4 regions of the Afipia sp. MLSD5-FHT05B12 genome follow, and region 1 is predicted to be linked to each of the others. Evidence: predicted binding sites of a transcription regulator. Region 1 holds the regulator's gene; each other region holds the start of a gene.
The links. Region 1 encodes PhoB, which activates phosphate uptake and scavenging genes when phosphate is short. Its sites were predicted from a motif close to TGTCATNNANCTGTCAT; they were not measured.
Positions count from the first base shown of each region.

Region 2: the regulator PhoB is predicted to act here: its motif matches at 3,636-3,652, upstream of phnF (phosphonate metabolism transcriptional regulator PhnF).
Region 3: the regulator PhoB is predicted to act here: its motif matches at 2,249-2,265, upstream of AC1Q6J_RS07625 (DUF2794 domain-containing protein).
Region 4: the regulator PhoB is predicted to act here: its motif matches at 1,731-1,747, upstream of olsB (l-ornithine N(alpha)-acyltransferase).

Region 1 is NZ_JBXAFS010000001.1:213,083-219,132, forward strand. Features, by position in the region: gene pstS (phosphate ABC transporter substrate-binding protein PstS) at 1-386, shown strand, start outside; gene pstC (phosphate ABC transporter permease subunit PstC) at 497-1,495, shown strand; gene pstA (phosphate ABC transporter permease PstA) at 1,499-2,344, shown strand; gene pstB (phosphate ABC transporter ATP-binding protein PstB) at 2,341-3,168, shown strand; gene phoU (phosphate signaling complex protein PhoU) at 3,194-3,910, shown strand; gene phoB (phosphate regulon transcriptional regulator PhoB) at 3,938-4,648, shown strand; gene arsC (arsenate reductase (glutaredoxin)) at 4,707-5,111, opposite strand; gene AC1Q6J_RS00910 (LacI family DNA-binding transcriptional regulator) at 5,272-6,050, shown strand, end outside.
Region 2 is NZ_JBXAFS010000012.1:78,348-84,397, reverse strand. Features, by position in the region: gene phnK (phosphonate C-P lyase system protein PhnK) at 1-487, opposite strand, end outside; gene AC1Q6J_RS16190 (alpha-D-ribose 1-methylphosphonate 5-phosphate C-P-lyase PhnJ) at 487-1,362, opposite strand; gene AC1Q6J_RS16185 (carbon-phosphorus lyase complex subunit) at 1,359-2,498, opposite strand; gene phnH (phosphonate C-P lyase system protein PhnH) at 2,502-3,119, opposite strand; gene phnG (phosphonate C-P lyase system protein PhnG) at 3,119-3,577, opposite strand; gene phnF (phosphonate metabolism transcriptional regulator PhnF) at 3,708-4,439, shown strand; gene phnE (phosphonate ABC transporter, permease protein PhnE) at 4,450-5,301, opposite strand; gene phnE (phosphonate ABC transporter, permease protein PhnE) at 5,298-6,050, opposite strand, start outside.
Region 3 is NZ_JBXAFS010000004.1:102,337-108,386, reverse strand. Features, by position in the region: gene AC1Q6J_RS07645 (Bax inhibitor-1/YccA family protein) at 1-366, shown strand, start outside; gene AC1Q6J_RS07640 (GNAT family N-acetyltransferase) at 604-1,131, shown strand; gene AC1Q6J_RS07635 (ArsR/SmtB family transcription factor) at 1,135-1,437, opposite strand; gene AC1Q6J_RS07630 (carboxymuconolactone decarboxylase family protein) at 1,513-1,857, shown strand; gene AC1Q6J_RS07625 (DUF2794 domain-containing protein) at 1,870-2,238, opposite strand; gene AC1Q6J_RS07620 (DUF1223 domain-containing protein) at 2,639-3,409, opposite strand; gene acnA (aconitate hydratase AcnA) at 3,542-6,050, opposite strand, start outside.
Region 4 is NZ_JBXAFS010000004.1:23,860-29,909, forward strand. Features, by position in the region: gene coaA (type I pantothenate kinase) at 1-573, shown strand, start outside; gene olsB (l-ornithine N(alpha)-acyltransferase) at 650-1,663, opposite strand; gene AC1Q6J_RS07210 (ATP-binding protein) at 1,773-4,028, opposite strand; gene AC1Q6J_RS07215 (hypothetical protein) at 4,178-4,642, opposite strand; gene glsA (glutaminase A) at 4,776-6,050, opposite strand, start outside.

The sequences.
Region 1 (6,050 bases):
ACTCGATCGGTTATGTCGAGTATGCCTATGCCAAGCAGAACAAGCTGACCTATGGTGGAGTGATCAACAAGGCCGGCAAGACCGTGCAGCCGACCGTTGCTGCATTCCAGGCGGCGGCGTCTAATGCCGATTGGGCGGGCTCCAAGAATTACTACGTCATCCTGACCGACCAGCCGGGCGAAGCTTCGTGGCCGATTACTGGCGCGACCTTCATCCTCATGTACAAGACTCCGATCGACAAGGCTGCGTCCGCGGAAGCGATCAAGTTCTTCACTTGGGCGTTCGCGAAGGGCGACAAGCTGGCTGAAGAGCTCGATTACATTCCGATGCCGGATTCCGTGGTCAAGCTGATCGAAAAGACCTGGTCGGCTGACATCAAGAGCTAAGCAAATGTTCCGGAGGAGAGGCCCACCTCTCCTCCGTTTTCTTGGACAACGCCGGCGCAACAAAGTGTGTGGCTGGCGGACGCGTAAAATGAATGGGACAGGGGACTAGCGTGGCAGAGATGGCGGTTCAGAGCACCTCAATGGAAGCAGCCGGGCCTTACGATCGCGCGAAAGCTCTGGGCGCATTCAAGTTTGGCGACAAGGCATTCTACTGGACCACCAGGGCCTGCGCGATCGCGGTCTTGCTCATTCTCGGTGGCATCATTCTTTCCCTGATCGCAGGCGCATGGCCGGCGATAAAAGAATACGGGTTTGCATTCCTTTGGACGCAGCGCTGGGCACCGTCCGCCGATCCTCCAGTTCTGGGCGCGCTTGGTCCGATCTACGGCACGCTGATAACGTCAGTGATCGCGATGATTATCGCAATTCCGGTCGGTATTGGCATCGCGGTCTTCCTGACCGAGCTTTGTCCGCAGTGGCTTCGCCGTCCGATCGGCATTGCGGTCGAACTGCTCGCAGGCATTCCGTCGATCATCTACGGCATGTGGGGTTTCTTTGTACTTGGCCCGTTCCTGGCGAATACATTCCAGCCCTTCATGATCCGGGTATTTGACGGGGTACCGATCCTCGGGACGATTTTCGCGGGCCCGCCGTCCTATCTCAGCCTTTTCAATGCGGCGCTGATTCTGGCGATCATGGTGCTCCCGTTCATCACCGCGATTTCTGTCGATGTGTTCAAGACGGTGCCGCCGGTTCTGAAGGAAGCGGCCTACGGCGTCGGCTGCACCACATGGGAAGTCGTCCGCAACGTCGTCATTCCCTATACCAAAGTCGGCGTGATCGGCGGCATCATGCTTGCTCTCGGCCGCGCGCTTGGCGAGACGATGGCAGTGACCTTTATTATCGGAAACTCGTTCCGGATATCTTCGTCGGTCTTTGCTCCGGGTACGACAATTTCAGCGGCTATTGCCAGCGAATTTGCCGAAAGCGACGGGCTGCATCAGTCGGGCCTTATTCTGCTTGGCCTGTTGCTGTTCGTGCTGACGTTCTTCGTGTTGGCTGCGGCGCGGCTGATGCTGATGCGTCTTGAAAAGAAGGCGGGGAACTGAGCCATGAACCCGATCTATGCCTCTCGCCGCCGCTGGGACATCGTCATCAGGTTCCTCTGCCTTGGGGCAGCCGTCTTCGGCGTGACCTGGCTTGCGCTTATCCTGTTCACGCTGTTCTACAACGGCTTTGCGGGCCTGCATCTTGGCATCTTCACCGAGAACACACCGCCGCCTGGTTCCACCGAGGGTGGGTTGCTCAACGCCATCGTCGGCTCGATCATCATGACGGTACTCGGCGTCGGCATCGGCGCTCCGATCGGATTATTCGCGGGCACCTATCTTGCCGAATACGGCAAGCATGACCGCCTGACGTCGGTGATCCGCTTCATCAACGACATCCTGCTGAGCGCGCCGTCGATCATCATTGGTCTGTTCGTGTACGGTGCGATCGTTGTCCCGATGGGTGGCTTCTCGGCGCTGGCCGGCACGCTGGCGCTCGCCGTGATCGTGATCCCGGTTGTTGTGCGTACCACCGAGGACATGCTTGGTCTCGTGCCCAATCCGCTTCGTGAAGCAGCCTCCGCACTCGGCTTGCCGCGCTCGCTTGTCATTAAGCGGATTGCTTATCGTGCCGCACGTTCGGGCCTCATCACGGGTGTGCTGTTGGCGACAGCGCGTGTTGCCGGCGAAACCGCGCCACTGCTGTTTACGGCGCTGAGCAACCAGTTCTTCAGTCTCGATTTGACCAAGACGATGGCGAACCTGCCGGTGACCATCAACAACTTCGTTCAAAGCCCCTACGACTACTGGAAACAGCTCGCATGGACCGGGGCTTTGCTTATCACCTTGACCGTACTTGCCCTTAACGTTGGCGCGCGCATTCTCGGCGCCGAGAGGACATCGAAATGAACGAACAGCTTTCTGTCAGCGTAGATCTTTCCCGTGGACCCGTGCCGGGCAGTGCCGGCCGGCTTGATGCGCGGCCCAAGGTGACCGCGCGTGACCTGAACTTCTACTATGGTGAGCACCATGCTCTGAAGAACATTAATCTTGTTCTCGGCGAGAACCGAGTGACCGCCTTCATCGGTCCGTCGGGCTGCGGCAAATCGACGTTGCTGCGCATCTTCAACCGTATGTACGATCTTTATCCCGGTCAGCGCGCCGTCGGTCAATTGATGCTGGATTCGACCAATATTCTCGATCCGAAGCTCGATTTGAACCTGCTGCGCGCCCGGATCGGAATGGTGTTTCAGAAGCCGACGCCATTCCCGATGACGATCTATGAGAACATCGCGTTCGGCATCAGACTCTATGAGAAGATATCGAAGTCGGAAATGGACGGCCGGGTCGAGGCCGCGCTGAAGGGCGGCGCGCTCTGGAACGAGGTCAAGGACAAGCTGAACGCCAGCGGCCTCAGCCTGTCAGGCGGCCAGCAGCAGCGCCTGTGCATTGCACGCACTGTCGCGGTTCGTCCCGAAGTCATCCTGTTCGACGAGCCTTGCTCGGCGCTCGATCCGATTTCGACCGCCAAGGTTGAAGAACTGATCCAGGAACTCAAGGAAGACTACACGATCGCCATCGTGACGCATAATATGCAGCAGGCGGCGCGTGTGTCTGACAAGACAGCCTTTATGTATCTCGGCGAACTGGTTGAGTTCGACGATACCAACAAAATCTTCACCTCGCCAACCGATCGGCGCACGCAAGATTACATCACCGGCCGCTTCGGCTGACGCGCATTCGCGGGAGAGACATACCATGGGTTCAGATCATACCGCCAAGGCGTTCGACGAAGACCTTCAGGAGCTAAACCGGCTTGTTGCCGAGATGGGCGGCCTGGCCGAACGGCAGATCGTCGATTCCGTCGATGCATTGATCCGGCGCGATGTCGCGCTGGGCAAGCGCGTTGTCGCCGCCGATCTCGAGATCGACAAGTTGCAGCATCTGATCGAAGAGCGTGCGGTACTCACGATCGCTCGCCGCCAGCCGATGGCGGTCGACCTACGCGAGATCGTCAGTTCGATGCGGGTTGCGACCGATCTGGAGCGCATCGGCGACCTGTCCAAGAATATCGGCAAACGCGTCGCGGCGCTCGATAGTGATTTCCATCCGCTGAAATTGATCCGCGGCCTGGAACACATGACCGACCTGGTGCAGTCGCAGGTCAAGTCGGTACTCGATGCTTACGCAGCGCACGATCTGCCGGCCGCGATGATAGTCTGGAAGGGGGATGAGGAGGTCGATGCGATCTGCACCTCTCTGTTCCGCGAACTTCTGACCTACATGATGGAAGACCCGCGTAACATCGGTTTCTGTATTCACCTGATGTTCTGCGCCAAGAATATTGAACGTATCGGCGACCATGCGACCAACATCGCCGAGACGGTTTTCTACATGATCGAAGGCCAGCAGATGCTCGATCAGCGCCCGAAGGGCGATATGACGAACTTTGCAACGGTCGCGTCAGGCAGTTAATTTGTACGAAGAACTGAAGGACTGGAAATGAGCGCCCGAATTCTTGTGGTCGAGGACGAAGAGGCGTTGACTACGCTGCTTCGCTACAACCTGGATGCCGAGGGCTACGACGTCGAAACGGTCGCCCGCGGCGACGATGCTGATACGCGGCTCAAGGAGCATGTTCCCGATCTTATTGTACTCGACTGGATGCTTCCGGGCCTATCTGGGATCGAATTGTGCCGTCGGCTGCGAGCGCGTCCCGAAACCAAGCAAATCCCGATCATCATGCTGACTGCGCGCGGCGAGGAAAGCGAAAGAGTGAGAGGGCTTGCGACCGGCGCGGACGATTATATCGTCAAGCCGTTCTCGGTGCCCGAACTGCTCGCTCGCGTAAAAGGCTTGCTGCGCCGCGCCAGTCCGGAGCGCCTCGCGACAGTTCTCGCCTTTGGCGACATCGAGCTTGACCGGGACCGCCGGCGTGTTGCCCGTTCCGGGCGTCCGATAGATCTCGGTCCGACCGAATACCGGCTTCTCGAGTTCTTTCTGGAACATCCGGGGCGTGTGTTCAGCCGCGAGCAACTGCTTGATGGCGTGTGGGGACGTGACATTTATATCGACGAGCGCACGGTGGATGTGCATATCGGCCGCCTCAGGAAACTCCTGAATCTTGGACGCGAGTCGGATCCGATCCGCACGGTCCGTGGCGCGGGCTACGCGCTTGACGATCGTTTCGCCAAGGCTGAGTCACAAGGTTGAGTCACGGGCTATCTGACCTTCACCTCGCATGCGCGGGGTGTTGGTTAGCGATGTGCCGTCAGACCGCGTTGATGATTTCGCCGTCTTCCTTGACGAATCTGCCAATGTGCGGATTTGGCAGAACGTCGAGCACAGCCTCCGATGGTCGGCACAGCCTGACGCCCTTGGATGTCACGACAATCGGCCGATTGATCAGAATTGGGTGTACGAGCATCAGATCGATCAGCTCGTTATCTGTCCACCTCGGGTCGCCGAGTCCAAGTTCGGCATAAGGCGTGCCTTTCTCGCGCAGAAGTGAGCGCACCGAAACTCCCATCGCCGCAATAAGCTCGATCAGCTCTGCGCGGGTGGGCGGTTCCTTCAGATATTCAATGATCGTCGGCTCGGTGCCGCTTTGCCGGATCATAGCCAGCGTGTTGCGGGACGTTCCGCAGTCCGGGTTGTGATAGATGGTGACATTCATGGCTGCATCCGTGCTTTAACCCGGCCTATTCAGTTTTCGACCGCAAGCCTTGTACATTGATCGTCGGATTGCGTCGAGTCCGCGCCTGGGGATTGCTTGTTTTATCAGGCCTCCAAGTCTACGCTCGCCGCGCTGGTCGCCGCTTGGGATGTTGGAATCGATGAGGCCAAGATTAGCCGATGTTGCGCGTATGGCGGGGGTCGACGTATCCACCGCTTCGCGGGTGCTGCGCGGTGAGGAGAGCCAACGCATTCGCCCGGAGACGCGCGAACGGATTCTCGAAAGCGCTCGTAGCCTGGATTATTCACCAAATACGCTCGCGCAGAGTTTGCGGACGTCGCGCAGCCGGACACTCGGCCTTATCGTTCCGCAACTCGACAATCCGGTGTTTGCGTCCGCCATTCGCGGTGCCGAAAAATCTTCGGCGCGTCATGGCTATTCGTTGCTGATTGCGCACCGGGAATCAGGCGCGACCGACGCCGTTTATCATCGACTGTCGCATGGCAACCGTGTCGATGGGCTGCTGGTCGCAAGCCTTGATGATGACAGCCTGCTGCGTGAGGAACTTGAATCCACTCACACGCCATTCGTGCTGCTCAACCGGCAACTGTCGGGCAGCTCTTATTGCGTCGTACTGGATAGCCGCGCCGCGGCGGCAATTGCCGTCGATCATCTGGCGCAGATGGGCCACAAGCGGATCGCGCATCTCGCGGGCCGTCCCGGCGGATTCAATGCTGGTGAACGATTGGCCGGCTATCGCGATGGACTGAAGCGGCACGGTATTCCGTTCGATCCGAAGCTGGTCGCTGTCGCCGGATACACGGCGGAGGGCGGGGCGGATGCGATGCGCAGTCTTCTTGCACTGAAGCCGACGGCTGTTCTGGGCGCCACGCTGGTGACCGCGGCAGGTGCGATGGCTGTGTTGCATGAGGCGGGTCT
Region 2 (6,050 bases), on a different contig from region 1:
GCAGCCGTTGCCGCATGCCACCGGAATAAGTCTTCGGAGCGTCATCCATCCGATCGGTGGAAATCTCGACACGCTTCAGCCATGACGAAGATGTTTCACGAATTTTGCCATAATGCCCCCAACTGACCGCCATCAGCCGTTCGCCGACATTGGCGCCCGCCGATACAGCCATGCGCAGGCCCATGGCCGGATCCTGATGCACGTAACCCCAGTCGGTGCGAAACAAAAACCGCCGCTCCGCCTCACCCAGAGTCACAAGATCGCGGGTAATGCCATCGCGCATGCGATACGACACGCTACCCCTGCTCGGCTGAAGCTGCGTCGAAAGCATCTGCAACAGCGTTGATTTACCCGAACCAGACTCGCCGACAATCGCCAGCACCTCACCCGAATAGAGCTGGAACGAGACATCCTTGCAGGCAAGCTGCCGGCCGTAGGACTTGCTCAAGCCCTCACAGACAAGCAGCGGCTGATCGTCGTCGCGCATCACGTCACCCGATGATCGGCGCCGAAGCCGGGGCCATGTTGGCTGTCCTCGCGGCGCATTTCACAATAGTCCGTATCGGAACACACGAACATCCGGCCGCCTTTGTCATCGACTACAACTTCATCGAGATAAGAGGTTTTAGATCCGCACAGCGCGCAAGGCGCGTCGAAGCGGTAGGTTTCGAACGGGTGATCTTCGAAATCGAGCGATGTAACCTTGGTATGCGGCGGGATCGCATAGATGCGCTTCTCGCGCCCCGCACCGAACAACTGCAAGGCCGCGCAGTCATCCATTTTCGGATTATCGAACTTCGGCGTCGGCGACGGATCCATCACGTAACGTTCATTCACCTTCACCGGGTAAGCATAGGTCGTTGCAATGTGGCCGTGGCGCGCGATGTCTTCATACAGCTTGACGTGCATCAAGCCGTATTCACCCAACGCATGCATGCGCCTCGTCTCGGTCTCGCGCGGTTCAAGGAACCGCAACGGCTCCGGGATCGGCACCTGATAAACCAGTATCTGATTGTCATTCAGTACGGTCTCCGGAATGCGATGCCGTGTCTGGATTACAGACGCGTCCGACGTCACCGTCGTGGTCTTCACGTTCGCGGTCTTCTCGAAGAACTTGCGGATCGAGATCGCATTGGTTGTGTCGTCGGAACCCTGGTCGATTACCTTCAAGGTATCTTGGCGTCCCAGGATGGCCGCCGTTACCTGCACGCCACCGGTGCCCCAGCCGTATGGCATCGGCATCTCGCGGCTGGCAAATGGCACCTGATAGCCCGGAATGGCGATGGCCTTGAGGATAGCGCGGCGGATCATCCGCTTGGTCTGCTCGTCGAGGTAGGCGAAGTTATAAACGGGCGCGTTCATTCGGCAGCCTCCGCGAGCGACCCGCCGGTCTCCTTGGCAGCCTCCGCGAGCGACCCGCCGGTCTCCTTGGCAGCCTCGAATTCCCTGCGCAACTTCCGCAACAGGCCGAGTTCGGATTGGAAGTCCACATAGTGAGGAAGCTTCAAGTGTTCGACGAAACCTGTCGCCTGCACATTGTCGGAATGCGACATCACGAACTCCTCATCCTGCGCAGGCGAATGCACGTCTTCACCCAACTCACGCGCACGCAACGAGCGATCCACCAGCGCCATGGACATGGTCTTGCGTTCGCTCTGCCCGAAGGCCAGACCATAACCGCGCGTGAAGCATGGCGCATGCACCGCCGATCCCTTGAACTGGTTGACCATCTGACATTCTGTCAGCGTGATCGACCCGAGCGGCACCGCGAAGCCTGCGTCTTCCGCAACGAACTCGACCTCGACCTCGCCAAAGCGAATCTCGCCCGCAAACGGATGGGTTCGGCCAAAGCCGCGCTGGGTCGAATAGCCCAGCGCAAGCAGAAAGCCCTCGTCGCCCCGTGCAAGGTTTTGCAGGCGCAGATCGCGATCCGCCGGGAAGCTCATCGGCTCCCGCGTGAGATCTCCGACTGGCTGATCGGCATCGGCTTCCGGTGATGGCTCGATCAGGCCGTCTGCGCCGAGAATATCGGTCACGCGCGGCATCGGCATCTCGTCAACAACACCCTGTGCCGGTTCCGCGATCGCCACGCCTTCAGTGAGGGACGGATCAAGCAGCCGATGGGTGTAGTCGAATGTCGGCCCCAGGATCTGCCCACCGGGCACATCCTTGAACGTCGACGAGATCCGGCGGCGCACCTGCATGTTCGCGGTGTCGAGCGGCTCGGTCGCACCAAAACGCGGTAGCGTCGCGCGGAAAGCACGCAGCAAGAAGATCGCCTCAATCATATCTCCCCGCGCCTGCTTGATCGCCAGCGCGGCAAGTTCGCGATCGTAAAGCGAGCCTTCGGTCATCACCCGATCGACCGCCAGCGATAGCTGCCCGGAAATCTGCTCTAGCGAAAGATCAAGAATAGCCGGATCACCGCGACGCTCATGCGCAAGCAGCCGGTGTGCATTCTCAATGGCGCGTTCACCACCCTTGACAGCAACGTACATGGATCAGGCCTCCATCGTAGCAACGTGCGTACTACGCGGCAGCGCCACCAGCTCAGCTCCGCACACCAGCAGCAGATCAACACCGCGCGGAAACAGCGCGTGGTTGGCCTGCATGCGCGCGACGAAATCGAAAGGCAGAGTGCCCGCGCGCAATGTGGACGTGCCACGAATACCAGGACCGCTCAGGATCAGTTCCGATCCTTCCGTCAACGTATCGACCTGAATCACCAGCGTGGTTGAACGATCAGGGTATTCCGGCGTCCCGAGCGCAAATTTCTTGAAATCCTGCAATGCCGTACCATCCTGTATCAGGGCGAACGCGGCGCGGGATGCATCGCCTGTCAGCGGGGCACCTGTCTGAAACCGCAGCCATGCATCCATCGCGGGTTCGGCTGAAAAGCGATCATCAATCCAGATCAGCGTGTCGTGGTCGAACAGGGCCAACGAGACGGCGGCAGTGGCAGCCATCATGGGCGACGGTGCATGAACTGCCTCGGCTACGGTTTGAACCGAGCCGGGATGCGCCAGCGCATTCATCACGCTGCGGAATACAGATTGCGACGATTGCACCGGATCTGCAAAGCCATCGGTGGACCCAAGGCTGGCGCGAAGTGTCATCATCAACCCTCTCCTCTCACCAAGGTGAAGAAATCGACCCGCGTCGCCGCTGTCTCTGCCGCCTGCCGGGATCGTGCGCCTTCAAGTTCACGACGCAACGGCGCAATGACCTTTTGTTCGACGTCGGCCTTGAGGCCGCTGTTCTGGATGAGCGCATCGCACAGGGCGATCAGCCGCGCCTTCTCGCCGTCCCGCCCCAGCACATAGCCGAAGCCAAGTTCACCGGAGGCCAGTCGCACCGCCGCGCGGGAAACACTAGCCTCGCCGAGGTTGAACGGCGCGCCGTCACCGCCGATCCGCCCTTGAATCATGACAAGTCCGCTCTCGGGTTGCCGGGCCATCTCATAAGACGGAACATCGAGCGCTTCGAAACAGGCCAGAATCCGCTCCGTCGGGGCGTGCGCGAGCACGGACATCGCGTCGCGACGGCCGATTTGCGATGTGGCGTGTGGTTGAATCATGTCCAGCTTGCCGATTCCAAGTTGTCTATGTTAGTAGACAACTTCGTAACGCAGCGCCATGACAAACTGGTGACGTCGACATGATTTTCACAGCGCCTGGAATTGGCCGCCCAACCATGCTGTCGCGGCCATGAGTCTGTCGGGAGAAACTGCCACAGGTGTTGCGTTATGGCGCCGTGTCGCGGATTCCATCGAGCAATCTATCGCCGACGGAACCTATGCCCGCGATACGCGCCTGCCCGGTGAGCTGGAAATTGCGGAGATCCATCGCGTTAACCGCCATACGGTGCGGCGCGCGCTGGCGGCGCTGGCCGAACGCGGACTGGTTCGTGCAGAGCGCGGCAGCGGCACTTACGTCGAAGCGCCACGCATCGCTTACCCACTACGCTCGCGTACACGCTTCTCTGAGATTGTCGGTGCTGGCGGCCTTGAGGCCAGTGGTCAGTTACTGAGCGCGTCGGTCGAACCGGCGACACGAGACCTGGCCAAGCGGCTCGGGCTGAAGACGGATGCGCCGTTGCTTCGGATTGACGCTTTGCGGATGGCGAACCGCATTCCAATATGCCTCGGAACCACCTGGCTGGATGCGAACCGTTTCACCGACGGGGGGCTGGTCTATGAGAAGACCCGCTCAATGACCAAGCTACTCGCACATTTTGGCGTGCGCGACTACCGCCGCGAATGGACCAACGTCTCAGCCTCCATCGCCGACGCAGCCGATGCGACCCGGCTTGATCTCGCCCTTGGCCGCCCCGTGCTGGTCGCTGATAGCCTGGATGCGGAGCCGAACGGAACGCCCCTGCTCACCACTCGCGCACGCTTTGCGGCGGAGCGCGTCCAGTTCGTGATCGAGAATAAATGAGGCATAAAAGTCAGTGATGCGCTTCACCGGCGCGGCCAATGATCGCAAAGCGCAGCCGGTTTGAGATCAAATCAATCACCGCGACCGCCGCCAAGATCATCAGGATCAAGGCCGAGACCTTCTGCCATTCCAGCACGCGGATTTGTTCGGCCAGTTGCAACCCGATGCCACCAGCGCCGACAATGCCGATGATGGTGGCCGAGCGCGTATTGGATTCAATGAAGTAGAGAATTTGGCCCGCTAGGACAGGAAGAACCTGCGGCATCAGGCCGAAACGAATTTCCTGTAGTTTGCTGCCGCCCGCTGCGCGAATGCCCTCGACCTGCTTGCGGTCCGCACCTTCGATAGCCTCGGAGAAAAGCTTTCCGAACGCGCCAAAATCCGAGGTCGCAATCGCCAGTACACCGGCGAACGGTCCGAGTCCCACCACATTGATCCAGACCAGCGCCCAGATCAGTGTATCGACGCCGCGGACCGAATCCAGAAAGCGGCGAACCGGAAAACGAAGGAAAATGGACGGAATGATGTTCCGCGCCGCCAGCAGGCTGACCGGCAGCGCTAATATCGCCGCCAGCAGCGATCCCAGAAAAGCGATCGACAGCGTTTCCCCCATCGCCACGAGATAGGTGGGAAACGACGTACCGGGATCCGGAGGGATCATCAGTGTGACGAACCAGCCAAGTTGCCTGAAGCCCGTAACCAGGCGGTCAATCGAAAATTCAAGATACCAGCAGCCGAAGAAAAACAGCGCGATAGCAGCCAACCCGACGGCGAGCATCTTCAGGCGGGCGGTATGCGATCCCCGGAAAAGGTCCGGATATTGAATCGCAAGCTCCTTCGGATCTCTGGCCGCCGGTGTCATGCGCGCTGCTCCGATCCGAACAGCCGCCCGCGCAGCCAACCAGTGCAGATATCGATGACGAACACGGTGACGATGACCATCAGCAGAATGGCACTGACGTCGGAGTAAAAGAACTTGCGCACCGCCGCGACCAGCTCCTGACCGATGCCACCGGCACCGACAAAGCCCATCACAGACGCCTCGCGCACGTTAATTTCGAACCGCAGCAATGTGTAGCTCGCAAACCCCGGCATTACTTGCGGCAACACGGCAAACCGAACGGCAGACATCCAGCTCGCACCGGTGGAGCGGACACCCTCAAGCGGCTTCATGTCGATATTTTCGGCCTGCTCGGAATAGAGCTTGCCCAGCGCGCCTATCGAATGAATCGCGATGGCTAGTACGCCGGCCATCGGCCCAAGACCAAAGGCGATCACGAAGATCAGCGCAAACACGATACTGGGAACCGTGCGGCAGAATTCCAGCGACCTACGCACAACAAACCGCAGAACCGGATGCGGCGACAGGTTGGCGGCAGCGAGGAAGTTGAGGACAAATGCGCCCAGTGCGCCAATGGTGGTGCCTACATAGCTCAGCAGCAGCGTTTCTGCGAGCAGCTTAAGCCATTTTTGCCAGCCCCAGAACCATTCGGCAGGATCGGTCCAGACCCGCTGGCCTGTGTCGAGGTTCAGAATGCGGTCGAAGTAACCAACAAAGTTTCCGATCTTCTCGATGAATGTCTTCGGCGCCACCTCGGCGCCAAAACCCGC
Region 3 (6,050 bases), on a different contig from region 1:
GTGTTCTTCATCACGGCTGCCTCGTTCGGTGCGCTGAGCCTTTACGGCTACACAACCAAGCGTGACATGACCGGGATGGGATCGTTCCTGATGATGGGCCTGTTCGGCATCATCCTCGCGAGCCTGGTGAACCTGTTCATCGCAAGCACGATGTTGCAGTTCATCGTCTCGGTGATCGGCGTGCTGGTGTTCGCCGGCCTCACCGCCTGGGACACCCAGCGCCTGAAGAACGATTACATCTATGGCTATGCCAGCCAGGGCGGCGATGTGGCAGAGCGCGCAGCGATCACCGGCGCACTGTCCCTCTACCTGAACTTCATCAACCTGTTCACACTGCTGCTGCAGTTGCTCGGACAGCGCGACTAGACTGATCGTGGCTAATCGCTGAACTCTTGAAAGCCCCGGCCAAAAGCCGGGGCTTTTGTTTTGCTCAGTGGCCGGCTCGCATCGTAACCGGACGGGCTTGATCGGCAGTGTCCCGGGCGCAGCGCAGCACAACGTGGTGCGCTGCTGAACCGGGACCGTTCCAGCGCTTGACGGTCCCGGTTCGGCGATGCACCGCTACGCGCTGCATCGCGTCCGGGACAAGTCAGGAATTCTCCAATGCCCCAGGTTCACATCCGGCCCGCCACCCCGGCGGATATTCCCGCCATCACCGAGATTTATGCCGAGGCGGTCAGGCATGGCACTGCGACGTTCGAGCTTGAAGCGCCGGACGCCGGGGAAATGAGGCGGCGATTCGAGGCGCTGCATGCCGGCAATTTTCCCTATCTTGTCGCCGAGGAGAATGGCCGCGTCACCGGCTACGCCTATGCCGGACCTTATCGTCCCCGGCCCGCCTATCGCTTCACCGTGGAGAATTCGGTCTATCTCTCGCCCGCCAGCCACCGGCGCGGGATCGGCCTCGCCCTGGTCACCGAACTGATCGCGCAATGCGAGGCGCGCGGCTACCGGCAGATGATCGCGGTGATCGGGGACACCGCCAACGCCGCTTCGATCGGCGTCCATGCCCGCGCGGGCTTTGAGATGATCGGCACGCACCCCAGCGTCGGATTCAAGTTCGGCCGCTGGCTCGACACGGTGATGATGCAGCGCGCGTTGGGTGAAGGCGGACGCAGCACGCCGCGCTGACGATCAACCCTTCTTGCAGAAATGGCCGTAGAGAATGGCCATCACATCGCGCACCACCGCACTGCCGATGAAATAAAACAGATTGCGGTGCTCGCGCCTCACATCGACGATGCCTGCGGCCTTCAGCTTCGCGAGATGCTGCGACATGGAGGTCTGGGCGATGCCTGTCGCCGCGATCAGATCGCTGACGTTGCGCTCGCCATCAGCAAGCTCGCAGAGAATCAGCAGCCGGTGCGGACTGGCCAGTCCCTTCAGGAAATCGGCCGCCGCGTCGGCCTTCGCCGGCATTTCGTCCGTCAGCCCCATGACAGCCCCTTTACATATTATATTTTTCTAATATCATATATATATGAAATGAAAATCATGCAAGGAATGACAGCGGTGGCAAAGGATTATCAGGAAATCACCCGGGATATTTCCGAGTTTACGCGGGAGCTGGGGAAACTCGTCCCGGATGCCATGAAGGGTTTCTACGGGCTGTCGAAAGGCGCCAGCGCGGACGGACAGCTCGACAAGAAGACCAAGGAAATGATCGCGCTGGCGATCGGCGTGACCCAGCACTGTGACGGCTGCATCGGCTTTCATGCCAAGGCGCTGAAGGAACTGGGGGCGACGCGCGAGGAAGTCGCCGAGGTGATGGCAATGTGCGTTTACATGGGAGGCGGCCCGGCGCTGATGTACGCCGCCGATGCGCTGCGCGCCTACGACCAGTTCAGCAAGACATAAAACGCGGACCGGCTACACCAGCGCGAGCTTGCGATCGATCACCAGCAGGACGCGATCAAGCTCATGGCCGCGGCGAAGGATCTGTCCGCTGGCGGCGATCACGCTGTAGGCGCCCTGCTTGCGGGCGAGCCGCGGGTCCTTTTCGATCCGGTAGATCGGGACTTCCGACGCGCGGCGAAAAATCGAAAACACCGCACGGTCTTTCAGAAAATCGATAGCGTAGTCGCGCCACTCACCGGCGGCGACCATGCGTCCGTAAAGATTGAGGATGCGATTAAGTTCGACGCGATTGAACGCTACGGTCTGGGGCGGGAGCGGCGCAGTGCTGCGTTCCAGCCCCCTGCTCTCGCTTGGATCGATATCGCCCGACATTGAATTCATCGGCGCCTCCTGTCACGCAGGTGACATGATCGCCCCGTCCGGCCACGCCTGCAAGCATGATTTCAGGAACATCCGCTGCCGGATTCTCGGGCAAAAGCTTCACGTGGACGTTAGGCAAATCATAATGCCGCCTGATTTCGGTCAATCCCCCGCCGTGCTGGACTGCGATCAAGAGGAAACTGCGTTGACCCGGTCCTTTCGGCACCGGATTCCTCAGCCCCCAGCCCCCCGGGGCCGTCAGGATCGGGTCTAACTCCTCGCAGTAAAGTCAGACCCCCAATTCTCCGGCCAGCGCGAGCTGGCCTTTTTTGTTCTGGAAAGCTTCGCGTTGAGAGCGGAGGGCTCGTGGCTGTGCGGCGGCGAGCAATCGCCGGCGGCGCGCATTCCGATTTTTTTTGAATCAGTTCAGCGAGGTAAAGGCCGCACCGAGCATCGGGCCGGGCCTGTCGCGATTGCCGTCCTGAACGTAGACCGCCGCGGCATCGACGCCATCACGCGTGATATTTTCAAGCGGCACGGACCAGCTCCCGGCCTTGCCGTTCCAGTCTCCGACCTTCAGCACGTTACGCACCACGTTGTGATACGTGATCTGCTGCCCGCGATTCTCGCCGCGCGAGATGGTGATCGGAACCGCTTTCGACACGGCGCAGATCCAGATCTCGCCGCTCCTGCCGCTGGCTTCCGCCACCGATACCTTGATCTGGCCATCGGCCTGCGTCATCGCGACCGGCACCGACATCACACCGTCGTTGTTCTGCGTCCGCTTGGCCGCGTTCTCGATTCCGGCGCGATCGCTGCCAAGAACATTCGTCGTGCCGTTGACAACAGCCTGCGGGGTGTAGACGCCGCGGTCGCCGCGCGCGTGCGAATATGCTTTCTGACGCGCGCTGAACCGCGAGTCCGCCAGCGTGTCCTTCCAGCCGAGATAGTCCCAGTAGTCGATCGGCAGGCTCAGCGCGATCACGGATTTATCCTGCGCCAGTTCGCCGAGAATCTTGTCCGCGGGCGGACACGACGAACAGCCTTGCGAGGTGAAGAGTTCGACCACGGCGCGCGGATCGGCACAAACCGGCGTCACCACGGTGAAGATTGCGCAGACACCAAGCGTTCGCGACAGGCGCGACACCATCGCGCCGGCTGCCGCCGTTTTCGGTTCTGGCAAATCAGACATGCCGTCAATCCCTCGGAAGCATGATGCCCCCATCAGCCGGAAGGCGGCCCCTTGATAGGCCGCCCTCTGGTAGCTCGCTACTCACTTCGCGGTGAGGCTGTTCACGGATGCGTTTTTGGCGACTGGCACGCGTTAAGCGGCCAGATTGCGCAGCACATAGTGAAGAATGCCGCCATTCCGGTAGTATTCAAGCTCATCGAGCGTGTCGATCCGGCAAAGCAGCGACACCCGCTTCAGCGAGCCGTCCGAAGACACGATCTCCGCCGTTAACTTCTGGCGCGGCTTGAGATCACCCTGAAGGCCGCGAATCGTGACCTTCTCGTCGCCCTTCAGACCGATCGACTGCCACGACTCACCATCCTCGAACGTCAGCGGAAGCACGCCCATACCGACAAGGTTCGAGCGATGGATGCGCTCGAAGCTCTGGGTGATCACGGCGCGCACGCCAAGCAGGCGCGTGCCCTTGGCTGCCCAGTCGCGCGACGAGCCGTTGCCGTATTCGGCACCGGCGAACACCACCAGAGGCACCTGCTCGGCCTGATACTTCATCGCGGCGTCGTAGATCGACATCTGCTCGCCGTCGGGCCAGTGCCTGGTGAGGCCGCCTTCGGGGATATTGCCGTCAGCGCCCTTGAGCATGAAGTTCTTGATGCGGATGTTGGCGAAGGTGCCGCGCATCATCACTTCATGGTTGCCGCGGCGCGTGCCGTACTGGTTGAAGTCGGCGGGCCGCACCTGATGCTCGGACAGATACTTGCCCGCGGGCGAGGTCAGCTTGATCGAACCGGCCGGCGAGATGTGGTCGGTGGTGATCTTGTCACCGAACATCGCCAGGATGCGCGCATCGAGCACGTCCTTGATGGGCTCGGGCTCCATCTTCATGCCTTCGAAATACGGCGGGTTCTGCACGTAAGTCGAGCTCATGTTCCAGGCGTAGGTGTCACTGGTCACGGTCTTGATCTTGCGCCAGTTGGTGTCGCCCTTGAACACGTCGGCGTACTTCTTCTTGAAGATCGTCGAGGTGACGTACTTCTTGATGAAAGCGTTGATCTCGGCCGAGGTCGGCCAGATGTCCTTGAGATAAACCGGCTTGCCGTCCTTGCCCGTGCCGATCGGCTCGACATCGAGGTTCTTCGTCACGGTGCCGGCCAGCGCGTGTGCAACCACGAGCGGCGGCGAGGCGAGATAGTTTGCTTGCACGTCAGGCGAGACGCGGCCTTCAAAGTTGCGGTTGCCCGACAGCACGGCGGCTGCGACGATGCCGTTTTCGTTGATCGACCTGGAAATCTCTTCCGGCAGCGGACCGGAGTTGCCGATGCAGGTGGTGCAGCCGAAGCCGACGAGGTTGAAGCCGACCGCATCGAGATCCTTCTGCAATCCGGAGTTCGCCAGATACTCGGCGACCACCTGGCTGCCCGGCGCGAGCGATGTCTTCACCCATGGCTTGGCCTTGAGTCCCTTCGCGGCGGCCTTGCGCGCCAGCAGACCCGCAGCGATCAGCACGCTCGGATTCGAGGTGTTGGTGCAGGAGGTGATGGCGGCGATCACCACGTCGCCGTGACCGAGATCATGGGTGCGGCTTTCCACCGGGAAGCGCTGGTCGTGGCCTTCCGGTTTCTTGTATTCGCCGGTCAGCGCGGTGTCGAAGCCGCTGGCAACCAGCTCCAGCGGCACACGGCCTTCCGGACGCTTCGGACCTGCGAGCGACGGCACCACATCGCCGAGATCGAGCACCAGCTTTTCGGTGAACACGGGATCGAGCGAAGCCGAGGTGCGGAACAGGCCCTGCGCCTTGGCATATTTTTCCACCAGCGCGACGCGCGGCGCGGCGCGGCCGGACGTTTTCAGATAGTCGATCGCGGACTTGTCCACCGGGAAAAAGCCGCAGGTCGCGCCGTATTCCGGCGCCATGTTGGCGATGGTGGCCTTGTCGGCGACTGACAGATGATCGAGGCCGGGGCCGTAAAACTCGACGAACTTGCCGACCACGCCGAGCTTGCGCAGCATCTGCGTCACGGTCAGCACCAGGTCGGTCGCGGTCACGCCTTCGCGCATCTTGCCCTTGAGCTTGAAGCCGACCACGTCCGGCAGCAGCATGGAGAGCGGCTGGCCGAGCATGCAGGCTTCGGCCTCGATGCCGCCGACGCCCCAGCCGAGCACGGCGAGACCGTTGACCATGGTGGTGTGCGAGTCAGTGCCGACCAGCGAATCCGGATACGCGATTTCGAACGTGCCCTTCTTCTTGCCGACGGTCATTTTCTCCTTCTTGGTCCAGACCGTCTGGGCCAGGTATTCGAGATTGACCTGATGGCAGATGCCGGTGCCGGGCGGTACAACGGAGAAATTGGTGAAAGCCTTCTGGCCCCACTTCAGGAATTCGTAGCGCTCCTGGTTCTGCTTGTACTCTTCGGTGACGTTCTTGCCGAAGGCCTTGTTGTCGCCGAAGAAGTTCACGATCACCGAGTGATCGATCACGAGATCGACAGGGACCAGCGGATTGATCTTTTCAGCGTCGCCGCCGAGTGACTTCATCGCGTTGCGCATGGCGGCGAGATCGACCACCGCGGGCACGCCGGTGAAGTCCTGCATCAGCACGCGCGCGGGACGGAATGCGATTTCGTGTTCGAGGGTCTTCTTGCTC
Region 4 (6,050 bases), on a different contig from region 1:
GGCTTTCTGTTTCCAAACGAGGTTCTGGAACGCGAAGGCCTGATGCAGAAGAAGGGCTTTCCTGAAAGCTACGATCTTCCCGCGCTGCTCGGTTTCCTGTCAGACATCAAGGCCGGACGCCGGCCGGTGCGCGCGCCGGTCTACTCGCATCTCACATACGACGTCATTCCGAACGAGGGCGTCGAAATCGACCGGCCCGACATCCTGATCGTCGAAGGCGTCAATGTGCTGCAAACCGGACGCCTGCCGCGTGACGGCAAGGCCGTTCCCTATGTATCGGATTTCTTCGACTTCTCGGTCTATATCGATGCGGAGGAGCCGATCCTGCGCGAGTGGTATGTCGAGCGCTTTCTCACCCTGCGCGACACAGCGTTCCGCGATCCACGGTCTTACTTCAATCGCTATGCGAAACTGTCCGACAAGGAAGCGACCGACCGGGCCCTTGAGCTCTGGACCACCATCAACCTGGTCAATCTCGAAGAGAACATCCTGCCGACCCGGCCTCGCGCGACGCTGATCCTGAAGAAGGGCAGCGACCACATCATCGAGGATGTTCAGCTGCGCCGGCTGTAGAGCGCAACACCAGGTCCGCCGCCCAGCTTTTATTTCGGCATGATCTATTCCGAAAACCGGTTCCCACTTTTCGGGATCATGCCGCGTGCCGCGTCGCGTCGGCACCGAAGTGATCGAGATAGCGCCCGGAGATGGCCGACACCGGCATGACAACCAGTACATCCGTGGTGCCAAACTGGTGGTCGATCACCGCGCCGTCGCCAATGAAGGCGCCGACCCGAAGATAGCCCTTGATCAGCGGCGGCAGCATCCGCAGCGCCGCCCTGGTGTCGATGTTTTCTTTCGCGATGCGGTTCATTTCCACCCGGCGCGATGGATGCGCGCTGGCGCGCCAGCCGTCCGGTGCCGCCGCGAAGTGATGCAGGAACGACAGCGGCAACGCGAGCCGCTCGGGATCGGTGCCCTCGAAGCTGGCGCAGCCGATCATCACATCGAGATTGTGCCGGCGCACATAACTCCACACGCCGTGCCACAACAGCTCAACGGTTCGCTTGGTGCGATAGGGCGGCAGCACGCAGGAGCGGCCAAGCTCGAGAAACTTCAGGCCGGATTGCCGTTCCATCATGTTGGAAATGTCGAACTCGTCGCCGGTATAGAAGCCGCCGTGTTTTTCGGCGACGTCCTGGCGCAGCAGGCGATAGGTGCCGACCACGGGCTGCTTGCCGCTCATCGTCGGCTTGGCGGCATGATCGATCACCAGCAGGTGGTCGCAGATCTTGTCGAACGCGTCCTTGTCGCGCTGCGCCAGCATGGTCGCGGCGTCGGCAATGGCGGAGCCGTTTTTATAGAAGACCTTGTAGCGCAGCTTCTGCGCGCGCTTCACGTCGCTCTTGGTCTGCGCGAGACGGACTTCCAGCGAACCGATCTTGCCGAGACGCGCCGGCTGCATCATTTCCGGCACGGCTTCGCCACGCAGTCCCGGCATCAGCCAGGTGGCGGCGGTCGTTGCGGCCGATTTCGCGTGCGCGGGCCGGAGCATTTGAACCAGCGGATTTTGGCGAAGCGCTTCAAGCGGGCTTCGAACGGCCTGCCGTTCAAACAGTCTGGAATTTGCATCCGGCTTTGCAGGCGCCGGTTTGTTGCCGCTCATGGCTTCCTCGCGGCCGCGCGCATTGATTCGCCAAGCGCAGCCCTGAGGCATCAATAATCATGGTCGTGATACGGATTTATGACATCGGCGCGCATGCGGCGCGGCGGAGTCAGGCGACGATGCTGCGTGCCGCGGGAATGGCGGCCAGCGCATCCATGAGCTTGTCGCGATCGAGCGGCTTGACCAGAAAGCCGTCCATGCCTGCCTCGAAGCAGGCATAGCGATCGTCCACCAGGGTGTTCGCCGTCAGCGCAAGGATTTTCGTTCGCCGCGGGCTGCGTTCCGCCTCAAGTGCGCGAATCCGCTTTGTCGCTGCGATGCCGTCCAGCTTCGGCATCTGGATGTCCATCAGCACCACATCGTAAGGCGTACCTGCGCTGTCCGCCGCGAGCCACGATTCGAGAGCTTGTTCGCCGTCGGTGGTGATGACAGGGCGATGGCCCATGCGTGTCAGCAGCGACCGGATCAGGAGCGCATTGATCTCGTTGTCTTCCGCGACGAGAATCGATAGCGCGCGCGGCGTGACAGCCTGCGGCGCAACGACGTCCAGCGGCCCAATCGCAGGCTCGTTGTCGCCGGGCATTTCCGGCACCAGCGCGGCGCCGGATGCCGACAGGCGCGCGGCCAGCGACGTCGCGCGCAGCGGCTTCACCAGATACCCGGTGAACAACGCCATGACGCCGGTCGCGATGTCGCGCCGCGCAGATGGCGTAAACATCGCGATCCGATGGGCGGCATGGCGTGAGGCTGCCTCGGCGAAATCCTGCAATTGCGGATCGCCGCTCGTGCAGTCGACCAGCACCGCGTACCATGAGCGTTCCGGCAGCAACGCACGCGCGATGTCGGCATCGGCTATTGTGCAGGTCTGCGCGCCCCAGCGTCCCAGCCGCCGCGCGATCAGCGAAGCTTCAATCGTCTGCGGCGCAACCAGCATCACGGACTTGTCTGTCAGATCGGGTGCAAGGAAGGGCGAAGCGGAGCTGCCGCCGCGATCCGCCGCGGCAAGTGGAATCGAGAACGCGAAGGTCGCGCCGTTGCCCTCGGTGCTCTCCAGCGTGATCTGTCCCCCCATACGCCGGACGATGCGTTCGCTGATGCTGAGACCGAGGCCGGTGCCGCCGTAGTTGCGCGCAGTTCCATCGGAGGCCTGCTCGAACTCGCGGAAGATTCGCTGCTGCGCTTCCGGCGCAATGCCGATGCCGGTGTCGCGGACGAGGAAGGAGATTTCGCCGGGCCAGATTCCCGGCTCCACGATCAAGGCAACACCGCCGGCCGGTGTGAACTTGATGGCGTTGCCGGCGAGATTGAGCAGCACCTGCCGCAATCGCGCGGCGTCGCCGATGACTTCCGCCGGCAACCGCTCATCGACATAGGATGCGATCTCGAGCTTGCGCGCCTGCGCGCGAGGCGCGAGCAGTTCGGCGATCTCCTCGATCATGGCCGCCAGAGCGAACGGCCGATATTCAAGGTCGATCTTGCCCGCTTCGATCTTGGAGAAATCGAGCAGTTCGTCGATCAGGGCCATCAGGGCGTCGCCGGATGTCTTCACGGCCTTCGCGTAGGTCGTCTGTTCCGCGGTCAATGCGGTGTCGAGCAGCAGGTTGCTCATGCCGATAATGCCGTTCAGCGGCGTGCGGATCTCGTGCGACGCCATGGCAAGGAATTTCGATTTCGCCCGGTTGGCGGAGTTGGCGAGGTCGCGCGCCTCGGCCAGGGCGCGTTCGGTCTCGGCGCGGTCCGTCACATCGCGGCCGACACATTGCAGGTCGGCGGGCTGATGGGCGTCGCCGCGGACCAGGTCTTCGCGCCATGCGATCCAGCGCGGACCTATCGCGCTGTCGATCTTCTGGTCGTGAACCCGCGTGCCGTTCGGCTCGATCGCGATGGCGCCCTGCTCCAGCACGGGTAACGTGAAGCGCGTTCCGATCAAGGCCTCGCGCGGCTTGCGCGCGAGCGCGCAGTAGGCGTCATTGACCGACGTGACCAGGCCGTCGCTGTCGCGCAGGACGATCAGATCGCTCTGGGATTCGAACAGGCTTCGGGCATGCTCCTCGGCGCCCTTCAATTCCCAGTTGCGGTCGGCCAGCGCTTCATTGTGCAGTTCGATCTTGCGCATCTTCTTGCGCAGCCAGCGCATCCGCATGCTGAGTGTCGCAAGCGCCAGGCAGGCCAGTGCGAACAGGAAGCTCGCGCCAAGGGCAAAGCTGTGCGGATCGTAGGTTTCGCTGCGGCTTCCGGTAATGAACCCATAGGCTCCGCCAAAGGCGGCGGAGAAGATCGTCACGGAGCGGATCGTGACGCTGATCCAGGGATGCCGGCGGGCAAAACGGCGAAGCCGGGATCGGATGCGCAAGGCTCGCAGCATTATTGTCCGCTCCACGGTTGAGGTCGTGCGTGAGGAAAGCCCGCGCAAGAATGTGTTGGGGATGTTTCGAAGAGTTTGAAGCGCGGATGGATCGTCAGCGGCGATACAAACGTGGCTAATGAGATGTTAACGCCGGGGTTGCCGCGGCGTCACATCGATCGCTCGGCGAGGCGGACGTTGTGTCCGGCGCTGACCACGAGCGCGGCTGCGTCGCGCGGGCTGAAGGTGCGCGACTGCACGAAGATCCGGTAATCCGCGCCAGCGGTCCGCGACAGGTAGATCAGCGGCTCCGACGCGGAGGCATGATCGGAGATGCTGACAAACATCGTGTTGCGGGTGACGGTGCAGCTGTCGGTCTCGGCGGTCTGCACGTCGTCGATCACCGTGAAGTCCGCCATGTCCGCGCTGTCGACGATCTGAACCCGCACAGTGGCCACTTCCGGATCGTCGGTGAAGCCGACGTGAAGCGGATTTTGCCATGGAGCGGTTGCGATCTGCATCGATGCGCGGCCCAGCGCGATGCAGGGACTTGCGCTCGGGATCAGTTCGCCGCCGGCAACCACGCCGGCCAGCAGCAACGGAATGGTCGAGGCCAGGATCTTCACACGCAACATCGGACGCCACTCACAACACAGTTTACCGCCAATGCCGCCACGACAGGGCGGCTTATGGTTTTTGAAGTGTAAAGAGAGATCGTTACTGAAGGGTTTGCGGGGATGAAATGAGGCCCTGAAAGCGCACGACTGCTCAATATGAGCTGAGAAGATCGACCTTGGCGTTGGCAAGCACGAGGCGCCGGGCAAGCAAGGCGGACAGATTGCGCGCTATGTGCAGCCCGATGGTCGGAAACAGCATTCCGTAATCGACCAGTTCATCCAGCGGCACTTCAAGGCACTGCACCAGGGTGTCCGCCCAGACATCCGCTGTCCGCTCGCGGTTGATCAGCGCCATCTCGCCGAACTCCATGCCCGGCCCGAGCGAGGCGAGGCGCACTCCGCTCGGGAGTTTGACGCTGACCATGCCGCGTTGAATGAAGAAGATCGAATTGGCAGGCTCGCCCGCGCCAATGATTTTGGCGCCTGCCTGATAGTGACGCGTGGTCGAGAATTTGACCAGGGTGTCGACTTCCTCCGTGGTCAGGTTGGCGAGCAGCGCCTGCTCGCTGAGATGCGTGGTCTCCGTCGTGTTGGTGAATCCGCCATATCTGTAGATCACCTGATCCTCGGCCCATTCGATCGCGTTATCCAGCGATGCGAACCGCCGGACCTTCTGGGTCTCGGCCGAAGCATAGATCGCCTTCAGGACCTCGGACTCCGGTTCGAACCCGGTCAGGATCACCGTGACATCGATGCTTGCGAGAATCGTGAGGTTCTCTCCCAACAGCCGGATGCCGGCCGCGGTGACGTCCGGCACGCGCCGGAAATCCAGAATGAGCAGCGGCGCATTCGGCAATGTGCTGGAGAGCCGGCGGGTGATGTAGTCGATCGCGGCGAAGTTGAGCGCGCCGACCAGCTCGATGATCCGGATGTCGTCGTGCCGCTCCTCGAGGATCTGCTGCTCATGCGGCTGACGGCTGCGGCGGGATGATACGCTGGAAATATCATAGTCGGCGATAATGCAGGCGCGGACATCCGCGCTGCGATTGAACATGTGAAGATTGAATCGTTCCGACAGGGCTTCGCAGACCTTCAGGCCGCGCACGCTGTTGCCGTGGCTGTCGAGACGCGGAGAGAACGTGCCCAGCCCGATCTGCGAAGGGAGCGCCGCGACAATACCGCCGCCCACACCGCTCTTTGCGGGGATGCCGACGCGGTAGATCCATTCGCCGGCATAGTCGTACATGCCGGAACTCGTCATCACGGACAGGACGCTTGCAACGGTACGCGGCGCGATCACCTGATCTCCGGTGACGGGGTTGATGCCTCTGTTGGCGAGCGTCGCCGCCATCACTGCCAGATCGCGCGCAGTCACCAGCACGGCGCACTGGCGGAAGTAAGTGTCGAGAACGGCGTCCACGTCGCG